Regions from separate parts of the Bradyrhizobium sp. CCBAU 53351 genome, predicted to be linked through region 2. Evidence: predicted binding sites of a transcription regulator. Region 2 holds the regulator's gene; each other region holds the start of a gene.
The links. Region 2 encodes HrcA, which represses chaperone genes, less so after heat shock. Its sites were predicted from a motif close to GTTAGCACTCNCNNNNNGNGAGTGCTAAC; they were not measured.
Positions count from the first base shown of each region.

Region 1: a site for HrcA is predicted at 2,115-2,143, ahead of groES (co-chaperone GroES). Genes of this name have one in related genera too.
Region 3: a site for HrcA is predicted at 1,072-1,100, ahead of XH83_RS23230 (co-chaperone GroES). Genes of this name have one in related genera too.
Region 4: a site for HrcA is predicted at 1,183-1,211, ahead of XH83_RS35035 (co-chaperone GroES). Genes of this name have one in related genera too.

Region 1 covers NZ_CP030059.1:1,145,427-1,148,695, forward strand. The annotation lists gene groL (chaperonin GroEL) at 1-1,608, opposite strand, end outside; gene groES (co-chaperone GroES) at 1,726-2,022, opposite strand; gene XH83_RS05470 (hypothetical protein) at 2,339-2,860, shown strand; gene XH83_RS05475 (protein phosphatase CheZ) at 3,050-3,269, opposite strand, start outside.
Region 2 covers NZ_CP030059.1:176,278-179,546, reverse strand. The annotation lists gene rph (ribonuclease PH) at 1-361, opposite strand, end outside; gene hrcA (heat-inducible transcriptional repressor HrcA) at 567-1,655, shown strand; gene grpE (nucleotide exchange factor GrpE) at 1,751-2,368, shown strand; gene pncA (bifunctional nicotinamidase/pyrazinamidase) at 2,489-3,211, opposite strand.
Region 3 covers NZ_CP030059.1:4,897,558-4,900,826, forward strand. The annotation lists gene XH83_RS23220 (tetratricopeptide repeat protein) at 1-312, shown strand, start outside; gene XH83_RS23225 (usg protein) at 477-764, opposite strand; gene XH83_RS23230 (co-chaperone GroES) at 1,143-1,457, shown strand; gene groL (chaperonin GroEL) at 1,503-3,143, shown strand.
Region 4 covers NZ_CP030060.1:4,975-8,243, forward strand. The annotation lists gene groL (chaperonin GroEL) at 1-780, opposite strand, end outside; gene XH83_RS35035 (co-chaperone GroES) at 827-1,141, opposite strand; partial or broken gene XH83_RS39845 (IS3 family transposase) at 2,391-3,046, opposite strand.

The sequences.
Region 1 (3,269 bases), 970 kb from region 2:
AGCGGGCATGGCGGGCGCGGCTTCCTTCTTCGGCGACTCGGCGACCATGGCCTCGGTGGTCACCAGCAGGCCGGCGATCGAGGCGGCGTCCTGCAGCGCGGTGCGCACCACCTTGGCGGGGTCGATGATGCCCTTCTCGACCATGTCGACATAGTCCTCGTTCTGGGCGTCGAAGCCGAAGGTCTCCGACTTGTTCTCCAGGATCTTGCCGACCACGATCGAGCCTTCCACGCCGGCGTTCTCGGAGATCTGGCGGATCGGAGCTTCCAGCGCTTTCAGCACGATGTTGATGCCGGCCTGGACGTCGGCATTGGCGTTGCTAAGACGGCCGACCGCCTTCTTGGCGCGGAGCAGCGCGACGCCGCCGCCGGGGACGATGCCTTCCTGCACCGCGGCCCGGGTGGCGTTGAGCGCGTCCTCGACGCGGTCCTTCTTCTCCTTGACCTCGATCTCGGTCGCGCCGCCGACGCGGATCACCGCGACGCCGCCCGCGAGCTTGGCGAGGCGCTCCTGGAGCTTCTCGCGGTCGTAGTCCGAGGTGGTCTCCTCGATCTGGGCCTTGATCTGGCCGACGCGGGCCTCGATCTCCGGCTTCTTGCCGGCACCCTTGACGATCGTGGTGTTCTCCTTGTCGATCACGACCTTGCCGGCGCGGCCCAGCATCTTGACCGTGACGTTCTCGAGCTTCATGCCGAGGTCTTCGGAGATGAGCTGGCCGCCGGTGAGGATCGCGAGATCCTCGAGCATGGCCTTGCGGCGATCGCCGAAGCCCGGCGCCTTCACCGCGGCCACCTTCAGGCCGCCACGGAGCCGGTTGACGACCAGGGTGGCCAGCGCCTCGCCCTCGACGTCCTCGGCGATGATGACGAGCGGCTTGCCCGACTGCACCACGGCTTCCAGCACCGGCAGCATGGCCTGCAGGCCCGAGAGCTTCTTCTCGTGCAGGAGGATGTAGGCGTCCTCGAGCTCGGCGGTCATCTTCTCGGGGTTGGTGACGAAGTAGGGGCTGAGATAGCCGCGGTCGAACTTCATGCCCTCGACGATGTCGACTTCGGTGTCGAGCGACTTGTTCTCTTCGACGGTGATGACGCCCTCGTTGCCGACCTTCTGCATCGCCTGGGCGATCATCTTGCCGATGGCGGCATCGCCATTGGCCGAGATGGTGCCGACCTGGGCGACCTCGGAGGAGGCGGCGACCGGCTTGGCGCGCTTCTCGATGTCCTTGATGACGGCTGCCACGGCGCTGTCGATGCCGCGCTTGAGGTCCATCGGATTCATGCCGGCAGCAACCGCCTTGGCGCCCTCGCGCACGATGGCCTGGGCCAGCACGGTCGCGGTGGTGGTGCCGTCGCCGGCGAGGTCGTTGGTCTTGGAGGCGACCTCACGCACCATCTGGGCGCCCATGTTCTCGAACTTGTCCTCGAGCTCGATCTCCTTGGCGACGGTGACGCCGTCCTTGGTGATGCGGGGAGCGCCGAACGATTTCTCGATGACGACGTTGCGGCCCTTCGGGCCGAGCGTCACCTTGACGGCGTTGGCGAGAATGTCGACGCCGCGCAGCATGCGATCGCGTGCGTCTCCGGAAAACTTGACGTCTTTGGCAGCCATGTCTGCAGTCCCTCGTGTTTCGTGATGTGTCTTGTTTTGTGCTGTCGGGCGGAATGATGGATGCCCGGACCGCCTGGATCCGGGCATCACATTCAGCGGCTGTTCAGGCGGATGGCCTTAGGCCAGAACGCCCATGATGTCCGACTCCTTCATGATCAGGAGGTCTTCGTTGTCGATCTTGACCTCGGTGCCCGACCACTTGCCGAACAGCACGCGGTCGCCGACCTTGAGGTCGATGGGGACCAGCTTGCCGGCCTCGTCACGGCCGCCGGGGCCGACGGCGACGATTTCGCCCTGGGACGGCTTTTCCTTGGCGGTGTCGGGAATGATGATGCCGCCCTTGGTCTTTTCCTCGGCGTCGATACGTTTGACCACGACACGGTCATGCAGCGGACGAAATTTGGATTTAGCCATGACGTTTCCCTTTGGAGGCTCGCTTCGGAAGGTGTGGAAGTGGGTGGGGCGGCACTTCCGTCCGGCCCCTATCCCGAGGATCGAACGGCGCGCTTAGCAATCGGGCTTTCCGAGTGCTAATAGTGGGCCCGGAAATATGGCTTGGCCGCGATCCTGTCAAGCAAAGGTGGTTAAGCGGTTGTTGAGGCGGATATAGGATGTTGGCATTGGAAACTTGTTCGGGGCACAGACGTATCAAAGGACGTCATTGCTCCGGCAGCTTTTTTGCGCTTGGCTGCGGGAGGGGTGCGGCCATGGTTTTGTCCGGGGGAATGCCATGATCAGTTCAGCTCACGCGCGCACGGTTGCCAATCTGGCGGCCGCCTCTTGTCTGGCGCTGCTGCTGGGCGCCTGCGGCGGCGGCATGAGCCTGCCGTCCTTCTCGTCGTCCTCGCCGCCGCCCGACGCCGAGCCGGGCGTTGCTCCCGAAATGCCTGCGACCATTCGCGCCGACGAGATCGTGGGCCGCTGGGGCCTGGCCTCGTTCCAGAACCCGGCCGACCGCGCCCGCACCGAGGCGGCCGCCCGGGCCCAGTGCAAGAACCCTTACGTGATCACCGCCGGTTCCTCCGGCGGCGTGATTATGCATCTGGCCGACCAGGCGACGCCGCAGGAGCTGCGGCTGAAGGGCTCGCCGAGCGGCAAGAACTACATCGGACCGGCGGGCCCGACCCCCGGCGAGCAGGACCGCGAAATCGTCTCCTTCGACGGCCGCGTCCTGATCACCCGCTTCATCGACAAGGACGCCGCCACCCGCTACGGCAACATGGTCTACGTCCGCTGCGCGCCGAGGGCGTAGCACTCGCTCCGCCGTCATGCCCCGCGCAGGCGGGGCATCCAGTGCGCCGCGGCCTCTCGGCTCAATCATTGCTGTCTCTGGAATACTGGATCGTCCGCCTTCGCGGACGATGACAGCGGAGATGGTGGATCCAAAAGCAAAAACGCCAGCCCCCAGGGCCGGCGTTTCGCTTTTCCGTATCCCGTCCGCTCAGTCGAACAGCGCGTCGATGTCGTCCTGCGAGGCGTGGCCGACGTCGCCGGAGAGCTTCGGACCGTTGAGGAGCTTTTCGTCCTCGGTGCGATTGTCGACTGGGGCCGGCACATGCGACTTGATGGCGTCGACGCCGCCCCAGATGTCCATCATCGCATTGATATGCTGCTCGATGAACTTCATCGTGGTCATGACCTTGCTGATGCGCTGGCCGGTC
Region 2 (3,269 bases):
CCTGCAGCACGTCGCAATCGACCGTGATCTGGCGCTCGCCGAGTGCTTCGAGGTCGACGATGGTGCGGAGCGAGCGGCCGATCAGGCGCTGGATCTCGACGGTACGGCCGCTCTGCTTGCCGGCGGCGGCCTCGCGGCGGGTGCGTTCGGAGGTTGCGCGCGGCAGCATGCCGTATTCGGCGGTGACCCAGCCGCGGCCCTGGCCCTTCAGCCACGGCGGCAGTCGGTCTTCCAGCGTGGCGGTGACGAGCACATGGGTGTCGCCGAACTTCACCAGGCACGAGCCTTCCGCATATTTGACCACGCCGCGCTCCAGCGTCACGGGGCGCAATTCATCGGGCGCACGGCGGCTTGGCCGCATGGGAAATCCTCCAAAATTCACGGGATAAGGCTGTTGGCGGTGCTTGTAGGTGGGGTGAGGGTGGGCGGCAAGGGCTTATTCATCCCCCGATTTCTCCCTCGATTCCTCTCTCGATTCCTGCCCTGATTCCGGGTCCGCAAACGCCACGCTTGTCAGACGCCTCGGGGATAGACAAATTATGAGTATCTGAGAGGAGTTACAGTCTGTGGCCCATCACGATCCGATCCATCTGATCGCGCCGCGCGCAGGCCTTGCCCAGCTCAACGAGCGTTCCCGCGACATTTTTCGTCAAATTGTAGAAAGTTATCTCGCGACCGGTGAGCCCGTGGGCTCGCGCAATATCTCGCGCCTGATCGCGATGCCGCTGTCGCCGGCCTCGGTCCGCAACGTCATGGCCGACCTGGAACAGCTCGGCCTGATCTATGCGCCGCACACCTCCGCCGGCCGGCTGCCGACGGAACTCGGCCTGCGTTTCTTCGTCGACGCCCTGATGCAGGTCGGCGACCTCAACGAGGCCGAGCGGCAGTCGATCCAGAGCCAGCTCACATCCGTCGGTCAGGCCCACTCGGTCGAGGCCGCGCTGGACCAGGCGCTGACGCGGCTGTCCGGCTTGACCCGGGCCGCCGCGGTGGTGCTGACGCCAAAATCCAATGCGCGGCTGAAGCACATTGAATTCGTCCGTCTGGAACCGGAGAAAGCGCTGGTCATCCTCGTCGGTGAGGACGGCCAGGTCGAGAACCGGGTGCTGACGCTGCCGCCCGGAGTTCCCTCCTCGGCGATCACCGAAGCCGGCAATTTCCTCAATGCGCGAATCCGCGGCCGGACCCTGGCGGAAGCGCGGCTCGAGCTCGAGACGGCGTTGGGCGAGGCCCGCGCCGAGCTCGATCAGCTGGCACAGAAGGTGATTTCCGCCGGGATCGCCAGCTGGTCCGGCGGCGAGAACGAGGACCGCCAGCTCATCGTGCGCGGCCACGCCAATCTGCTGGAGGATTTGCACGCGCTGGAGGATCTGGAGCGGGTCCGCCTGCTGTTCGACGACCTCGAGACCAAGCGCGGCGTGATCGATCTGCTCGGCCGGGCCGAGACGGCCGAGGGCGTGCGTATCTTCATCGGCAGCGAGAACAAGCTGTTTTCGCTGTCGGGGTCTTCCACCATCATCTCGCCCTATCGGGATGCCGCCGGCCACATCGTCGGTGTCCTGGGCGTGATCGGGCCGACGCGGCTGAATTATGCCCGCGTGATCCCGACTGTGGACTACGCCGCTCGCATCGTCAGCCGCCTATTGGGGGGCTGATCGGGTTCGATCCGATCACGGCCGCTTGATTTTCGCGGCTCAAAGCACGATATCCGGACCAACAATCCCTGGAAACGAGTTCGAGATAAGAGCCGATGACCGATCGAGACCGGCAACCCGAAGACGCGGCCGCGCCGACTGGCGAGCCCGTGGTGTCGAAGCCCTACATCATGCCCGACGATCCCGAGCCAGGCTCGGTCGAGAGCCTGCAGAAGGAAGTCGCCGAGGCGCGCGATCGCACGCTGCGGACGCTGGCCGAGATGGAGAATTTGCGCAAGCGCACCACCAAGGAAGTCGCCGACGCCCGCCTCTACGGCATTACCGGCTTTGCCCGCGACGTGCTCGACATCGCCGACAATCTCCAGCGCGCGCTCGATGCCGTTCCACCCGAGGCTCGCGCCGCGGCGGATCCCGGCCTGATCTCGCTGATCGAGGGCGTCGAGCTCACCGAGCGGTCGCTGCTCAACGCGCTGGAAAAGCACGGCGTGAAGAAGCTCGATCCGCAGGGCCAGAAGTTCGACCCGAATTTCCACCAGGCGATGTACGAAGTGCCCGATCCGTCGGTGCCCTCTGGCACCGTGGTCCAGATCATGCAGGCCGGCTACACCATCGGCGATCGCGTGCTGCGTCCGGCCTTGGTCGGCGTCGCCAAGGGCGGTGCGAAGCCCGCGCCCGCCGCGAACAACAACGAATCGAGCGGCGCGCCGAACTGAGTTGGGTTGTCATTCCGGGGCGATGCGCAGCATCGAACTCCAGTGCGCACTGCGCACCGGAGGATCTCGAGATTCCGGGTTCGGCACTTCGAGCCGCCCCGGAATGACGACGCGAAACGCCTAGGCCCCCACCGCGATATCCGCAGACTGAATCCGCTTCACGCCGGCCTTGGCCATGTCGGCCCAGGCCTTTACGAGCGAGCCCTGCGTGTCGATGCCGCGGCAGGCGTCTTCCACCACATAGACTTCGAAGCCCGCCTTGCGCGCGTCGAGCGCCGTCCAGGCCACGCAGAAATCCGTCGCCAGGCCAGCGACGAAGACGCGCTTGATCTTGCGCCCCTTCAAATATCCGGCGAGGCCGGTCGAGGTCTTGCCGTCGGCTTCGAGGAAGGCCGAATAGCTGTCGACGTCCTTGTGAAAGCCCTTGCGGATGATGAGCTCGGCGTGCGGGATCGCGAGATCCTTGGACAGCGCCGCGCCGTCGGTGCCCTGCACGCAATGATCAGGCCACAGCACCTGCTTGCCGTAGGGAAGGTCGACGGTCTCGAACGGCTTCTTGCCGGAATGGACTGAGGCAAACGAGACGTGGCCCGGCGTGTGCCAGTCCTGCGTCATCACCACGTTCGCAAACGCCTTCGAGATCTTGTTGATGACAGGCACCACCTGCTCGCCCTCCTTCACGGCGAGGCTTCCGCCCGGCAGGAAGCAGTTCTGTACGTCGATCACGAGCAGCGCCGAGGTCTCGTCCGGCTTGATCGATGCCGCTGCAAGCAGTGCGGTCGGCGCGAGAGTCGCCAGCGCCGTCGTTCCAAGCATTGCCAAGACTTGTCGTCGATCCAGCATTGTTCGCCTCCCCTCAGGATGATCCAACGGAGCGAAGCCTAGTTCTGCGCGGCAGCGA
Region 3 (3,269 bases), 2.6 Mb from region 2:
GGCGTCAGCACGTGGGAAGCCTTGCAGATGGGCGTGCCTGTGGTCGCGAAGCTCGGCAACAGCCTGCCCAGCCGTGCCGCCGGCTCCATCCTCACGGCGCTCGGCCTGCCCGACTGGGTCACCGACAGCAATGAGGCCTATATCGACATCGCAACGAGCCGCGCCCTGGAGATCGGCGAGCTCGACAAGGTGCGCCTCGCATTGCCCGACCAGATCCGGGCCGCCGCCGCCGGCAACCCCGTCTCCTACGGGCGAGCGGTGGACGAGGCCTATCGCGCGATGTGGCAGCGCTATTGCAGCAGCGGCGCCTGATCGCGCCTCGGGCGACGACAGCGCGTTCGCACGGCGCAGCTCCAACCGAGATATCGTAGGGCGGGCAAAGCGAAGCGTGCCCACGCATCTGTAACCGGATCGGAAAAAGCGTGGGCACGGCGCGCGAAGAACGCGCCTTTGCCCGCCCTACGAGACCGGTGTCCTCAATGCAGCCGGAACACGCCATCCACGGCGCGCAGCTCGGCCGGCTTGATCAGCTTGGAATGCGCCACGGTGACCGAATGGAGGGGGCCGTCGAGCTTCTCCTGCCAGAATGCCAGGAAATCCTTCAGCGCCGGGAATTTCGGAAACATGTCGTAGTTCTGCCAGACATAGGTCTGGAGCAGCGAGGGATGATCCGGCATGCGGTAGAGAATTTGCGCCGTCGTCAGCCCGTAACCCAGCATCTGTTTCCGGAAATCCTCGGAAACGACCCCACTCCGCAAGCCCATGCCAACCTCCTTTGCAGGAGCGCATTCAAGGGGCGGCTTGGTCGGTGTGCGCCTTACGAGCCACCCGGTACTGATGCGCTCACATGAGAGAAATGTGACGCAAACTGACAATCCATCTCAAGCCCAAAAGTTTAACAAGCTGTTGAAATTCAATGCGTTAGCAGCAGATGCGGCACCGTGCTAATACGGTCCCTAAACCCGGTTAACGATGGAAAGACATTCTGGCAGCCGAGCCTTCAGAGCGCCAAATTTTCTGCTAGAAGCCCTTGCCCCCGCAAAATTCCTGTCCTATTTCAGCCTTGCTCGTGCTAGCACTCGCGGGCACCGATTGCTAACAATCTCAAAACCTCAACCCGAGCAAATGCTTAGGAGGACTGCATGAAATTCCGTCCGCTTCACGACCGCGTCGTGGTCAAGCGCATCGACGCAGAAGAGAAGACCGCTGGCGGCATCATCATTCCCGACACTGCCAAGGAAAAGCCCTCCCAGGGCGAAATCGTCGCCGTCGGCCCCGGTGGCCGCGACGAAGCCGGCAAGCTGGTTCCGCTCGACCTGAAGGTCGGCGACCGCGTGCTGTTCGGCAAGTGGTCCGGCACCGAGGTCAAGATCGACAACGTCGACCTGCTGATCATGAAGGAAAGCGACATCATGGGCGTCCTCGACGTCCCCGCTTCCAAGAAGAAGGCGGCCTAAGAGCCCCTCTTTCCCTCCAATCAAATACCTCAAGGAAAAATCCAGATGGCAGCCAAAGAAGTCAAATTCTCGGTTGATGCGCGCGACAAGATGCTGCGCGGCGTCGACATCCTTGCCAACGCGGTGAAGGTCACGCTCGGTCCGAAGGGCCGCAACGTCGTCCTCGACAAGTCGTTCGGCGCTCCCCGCATCACCAAGGACGGCGTCACCGTCGCCAAGGAGATCGAGCTCGAGGACAAGTTCGAGAACATGGGCGCGCAGATGGTGCGCGAAGTCGCCTCCAAGTCCGCTGACGCGGCCGGCGACGGCACCACCACCGCCACCGTGCTGGCCCAGGCGATCGTGCGCGAAGGCGCCAAGTCGGTTGCCGCCGGCATGAACCCGATGGACCTCAAGCGTGGTATCGACCTGGCCGTGGAAGCCGTGGTCGCCGACCTCGTCAAGAACTCCAAGAAGGTCACCTCGAACGACGAGATCGCCCAGGTCGGCACCATCTCGGCGAACGGCGACCAGGAGATCGGCAAGTTCCTCTCCGACGCCATGAAGAAGGTCGGCAACGAGGGTGTCATCACCGTCGAGGAAGCCAAGTCGCTCGAGACCGAGCTCGACGTCGTCGAGGGCATGCAGTTCGACCGCGGCTACATCTCGCCCTACTTCGTCACCAACGCCGACAAGATGCGCGTTGAGATGGACGACGCCTACATCCTCATCAACGAGAAGAAGCTCTCCTCGCTGAACGAGCTGCTGCCGCTGCTCGAGGCCGTGGTGCAGACCGGCAAGCCGCTGGTCATCGTCGCCGAAGACGTCGAAGGCGAAGCGCTCGCGACCCTGGTCGTGAACCGTCTGCGCGGCGGCCTGAAGGTCGCGGCCGTCAAGGCTCCGGGCTTCGGCGATCGCCGCAAGGCCATGCTGCAGGACATCGCGATCCTGACCGGCGGCCAGGCGATCTCGGAAGATCTCGGCATCAAGCTCGAGAACGTCACGCTCAACATGCTCGGTCGCGCCAAGAAGGTGATGATCGACAAGGAGAACACCACGATCGTCAACGGCGCCGGCAAGAAGGCCGACATCGAGGCGCGCGTGGCCCAGATCAAGGCGCAGATCGAGGAAACCACCTCGGACTACGACCGTGAGAAGCTCCAGGAGCGTCTGGCCAAGCTCGCCGGCGGCGTCGCGGTGATCCGCGTCGGCGGCGCGACCGAGGTCGAGGTCAAGGAGCGCAAGGATCGCGTTGATGACGCGATGCATGCGACCCGCGCGGCTGTGGAAGAAGGCATCGTCCCGGGCGGCGGCGTCGCCCTGCTCCGTGCCTCCGAGCAGCTCAAGGGCCTGCGCACCAAGAACGACGACCAGAAGACCGGCGTCGAGATCGTGCGCAAGGCGCTGTCGGCTCCCGCTCGCCAGATCGCGATCAACGCCGGTGAAGACGGCTCGGTGATCGTCGGCAAGATCCTGGAGAACAAGACCTACAATTACGGCTTCGACTCCCAGACCGGCGAATATGCCGACCTCGTCAAGAAGGGCATCATCGACCCGACCAAGGTGGTCCGTACCGCGATCCAGAACGCAGCCTCGGTTGCGGCCCTGCTGATCACCACGGAAGCCATGGTCGCCGAGCTGCCCAAGAAGGGCGGCGCCGGCCCGGCAATGCCCCCCGGCGGCGGCATGGGCGGCATGGACTTCTAAGTCCAACGACCTCTCAAGAACGACGAAACCCCGGCAGCGATGCCGGGGTTTTTGTTTGGGGGGAGATACACGCTAAGATGGTCGTGGGTTCGTCATTCCGGGGCGGCGCGTAGCGCCGAGCCCGGA
Region 4 (3,269 bases), on a different replicon from region 2:
GGCCAAGGCCTCGCCTTCGACGTCCTCGGCGACGATGACCAGCGGCTTGCCGGTCTGCACCACGGCCTCGAGCAGCGGCAGCAGCTCGTTCAGCGAGGAGAGCTTCTTCTCGTTGATGAGGATGTAGGCGTCGTCCATCTCAACGCGCATCTTGTCGGCGTTGGTGACGAAGTAGGGCGAGATGTAGCCGCGGTCGAACTGCATGCCCTCGACGACGTCGAGCTCGGTCTCGAGCGACTTGGCTTCCTCGACGGTGATGACACCCTCGTTGCCGACCTTCTTCATGGCGTCGGAGAGGAACTTGCCGATCTCCTGGTCGCCGTTGGCCGAGATGGTGCCGACCTGGGCGATCTCGTCGTTCGAGGTGACCTTCTTGGAGTTCTTCTGGAGGTCTGCAACCACAGCCTCGACCGCGAGGTCGATACCGCGCTTGAGGTCCATCGGGTTCATGCCGGCGGCGACCGACTTGGCGCCTTCCTTCACGATCGCCTGGGCCAGCACGGTGGCGGTGGTGGTGCCGTCGCCGGCCGCGTCAGCGGACTTCGAGGCGACTTCGCGCACCATCTGGGCGCCCATGTTCTCGAACTTGTCGTCGAGCTCGATCTCCTTGGCGACGGTGACGCCGTCCTTGGTGATGCGGGGAGCGCCGAACGACTTGTCGAGCACGACGTTGCGGCCCTTCGGACCGAGCGTGACCTTCACCGCGTTGGCGAGGACGTCGACGCCGCGCAGCATCTTGTCGCGCGCTTCAACCGAGAATTTGACTTCTTTGGCTGCCATCTGGAATTTTCCTTAAGGTGTTTGACTGGAGGGAGGAGGGAGGCTCTTAAGCCGCCTTCTTCTTGGACTCGGCGACCTCGAGAACGCCCATCACGTCGCTCTCCTTCATGATCAGCAGGTCCTGGCCGTCGATCTTGACCTCGGTGCCGGACCACTTGCCGAACAGCACGCGGTCGCCGACCTTCAGGTCGATCGGGATCAGCTTGCCAGCTTCGTCGCGGCCACCGGGGCCGACGGCGACGACTTCGCCCTGGGAGGGCTTTTCCTTGGCAGTGTCGGGAATGATGATGCCGCCAGCGGTCTTCTCTTCTGCGTCGATGCGCTTGACCACGACGCGGTCGTGAAGCGGACGGAATTTCATGCAGTCCTCCTAATATTTGCACGAGTTGAGACTTCAACCTTGTGAGCAATCGATGCCTACGAGTGCTAGCGCAGACGCAGCTGAAATAGGACGGGGCTTCTACAGGAGCAAGAGCTTCCAGCAAAAAATCACACTCAGAAGTCGTCTCTGCCAGAATCATTTATCGTAGCTAACTGGCCCGGCCGCTATTAGCGCAGTGTGAGGTTGCCCTGCTCGGCCGAGGTCTGCACGATTTCGCGGCGGATGCTCTTGGCCTGGAAGAACGCTCAGACATTGGTGCGCTCGAGAGTCTTAGTAGTTGCTAAAGCCATTCTTGGTCTCATTGACTGCTCGGATACGGCTCCGGCCGAAACGAACCCTAGCGCTGATGAACGCGCGACGTAACAGGAGTTCGCCGGGCTTGCTTCAGTGGACGGAATTCTCATCGAGTTAGCCGCGACATCCGCAACAGCCAAGGAGTGTGAACAGGTTCGGGATGCCGTCTCGTTCTAGGCAAGCCGATCTTGAAAAATAGCGCCTTTTTTCATCTCGCTCCATCGCTAACCTTGGCAGTTGACCGGAGCTGGATGAAAGCGGCCAGGGGCCGGCGGCGACCTCTTCAAGGAGCTGAACGAAACGCCCGCGCGGGAGAACTGAATCAAGACGAGATCAGCGCTCACGCAAAGTTCAATCGCGCTTCGTCCGCCCTTCTTCCGCGGTGATGCTGATGATCGTATACGCATGCTTCTCGCGTCTTATATTGCGACGAGATGGGCTTCCGGGGAGGCAACGAGATGCAACGCCCCCGGTTTCACCGCATCTTCTTCAGACCGCTCGCGAAGAGTGGGGGCGGCACACGACTGGATCGGGGGATACGCCGAGTCCGCCCCCGCATCACCTTGAGAGGATTGGTGACGCGAGTTTGAAGGTAGCAAACAAGGCGATAGCGTAGCTACTGCAACTATCTCACACCAGGATGGCTCGCATGAGGGTTGAATCGGCCGTGGCGATAGGTTGTATGCTGTTGGGTCCTCGGGTGTCCCGGCTGTGCGGAGAGAAGAAATGCCGATTGTCACGACAGCGAGCGCAAGTGACGGACAAAGAACATTGCAGACAAGACGAAAGATGTGGTTCGGAGCCTAACATCCATCAGCAACAATGCTTCGATTTTCGCCGTTAGTCGCCCCGCTCAACGCGGTCTTCAATCTCGATAGTGCGTCAGACTGACCTCTTTTTGCGCTCTGATCTTCCCCCGAGAAAGCGGACGGGTTTAAGCGGCTTTTAGCTCCATCTCGATCGGAGGGATATATCCGATGGCGGAATAGAGCCTGGTTCGATTGGAGAAGCCCGCGATGAAGGCGAAGATGTCGCGCCGGGCTTCGGCACGGGTCTGGTACTGACGATGATGAACGAGCTCGGTCTTGAGGGTGTGGAAGAACCTCTCCATCGGGGCATTGTCGTAGCAGTCGATGCGTCAGGCCCGCGGCGGTAAGGGCCGCGCGATACTCGTGTGAAGCGTACTGCACTCCGCGATCGGAATGATGGACCAATCCGGCGTCCGGCCGCTGCTGGCGAAGCGCCATCGTCAGTGCGGAGGAGACGAGTTCGACCCGCATGTGATCCGGCATCGCCCAACCGACGATCTTGCGGCTGAAGAGGTCCATGACGGCTGCCAGGTACAGCCAGTCCTCCGCCGTGGGACGTAGGTGATATCGGCCAGCCAGACCCGGTTTGGGGCCGCGGCGGTGAAGTCGCGCGCGATCAGGTTTGGTGCGATCGGCAGATTGTGGCGACTGTCGGTGGTGCGGACGCGACATGGCGGCGCCATGATCGCCCGAATGCCATGCCGTCGCATCAGCCGTTCGATCCGGCCACGGCTGGCCCACGTCCCCGCGTCCGCAGGGCGGCGTGGACTCGAGAACTGCCGCTGGCTGCTCTCGCGATGGACCTGCCGGATCTCGGCATCGGCGTCGCCTGCGTGGTGGGCCGCCACGCCGCCGATGCCGGCTCCTGCCGGAATTTGTCTATCCAGCGGCGCAGCACCGCGCAGACCGAGCTCCTTGGCGACCGATCCGATCGATCGACCACTCGATACCGCCAGTTCAACGGCCTAGCGTTTGTAGTCCTCTGTGAACCATCGAAGTTGACG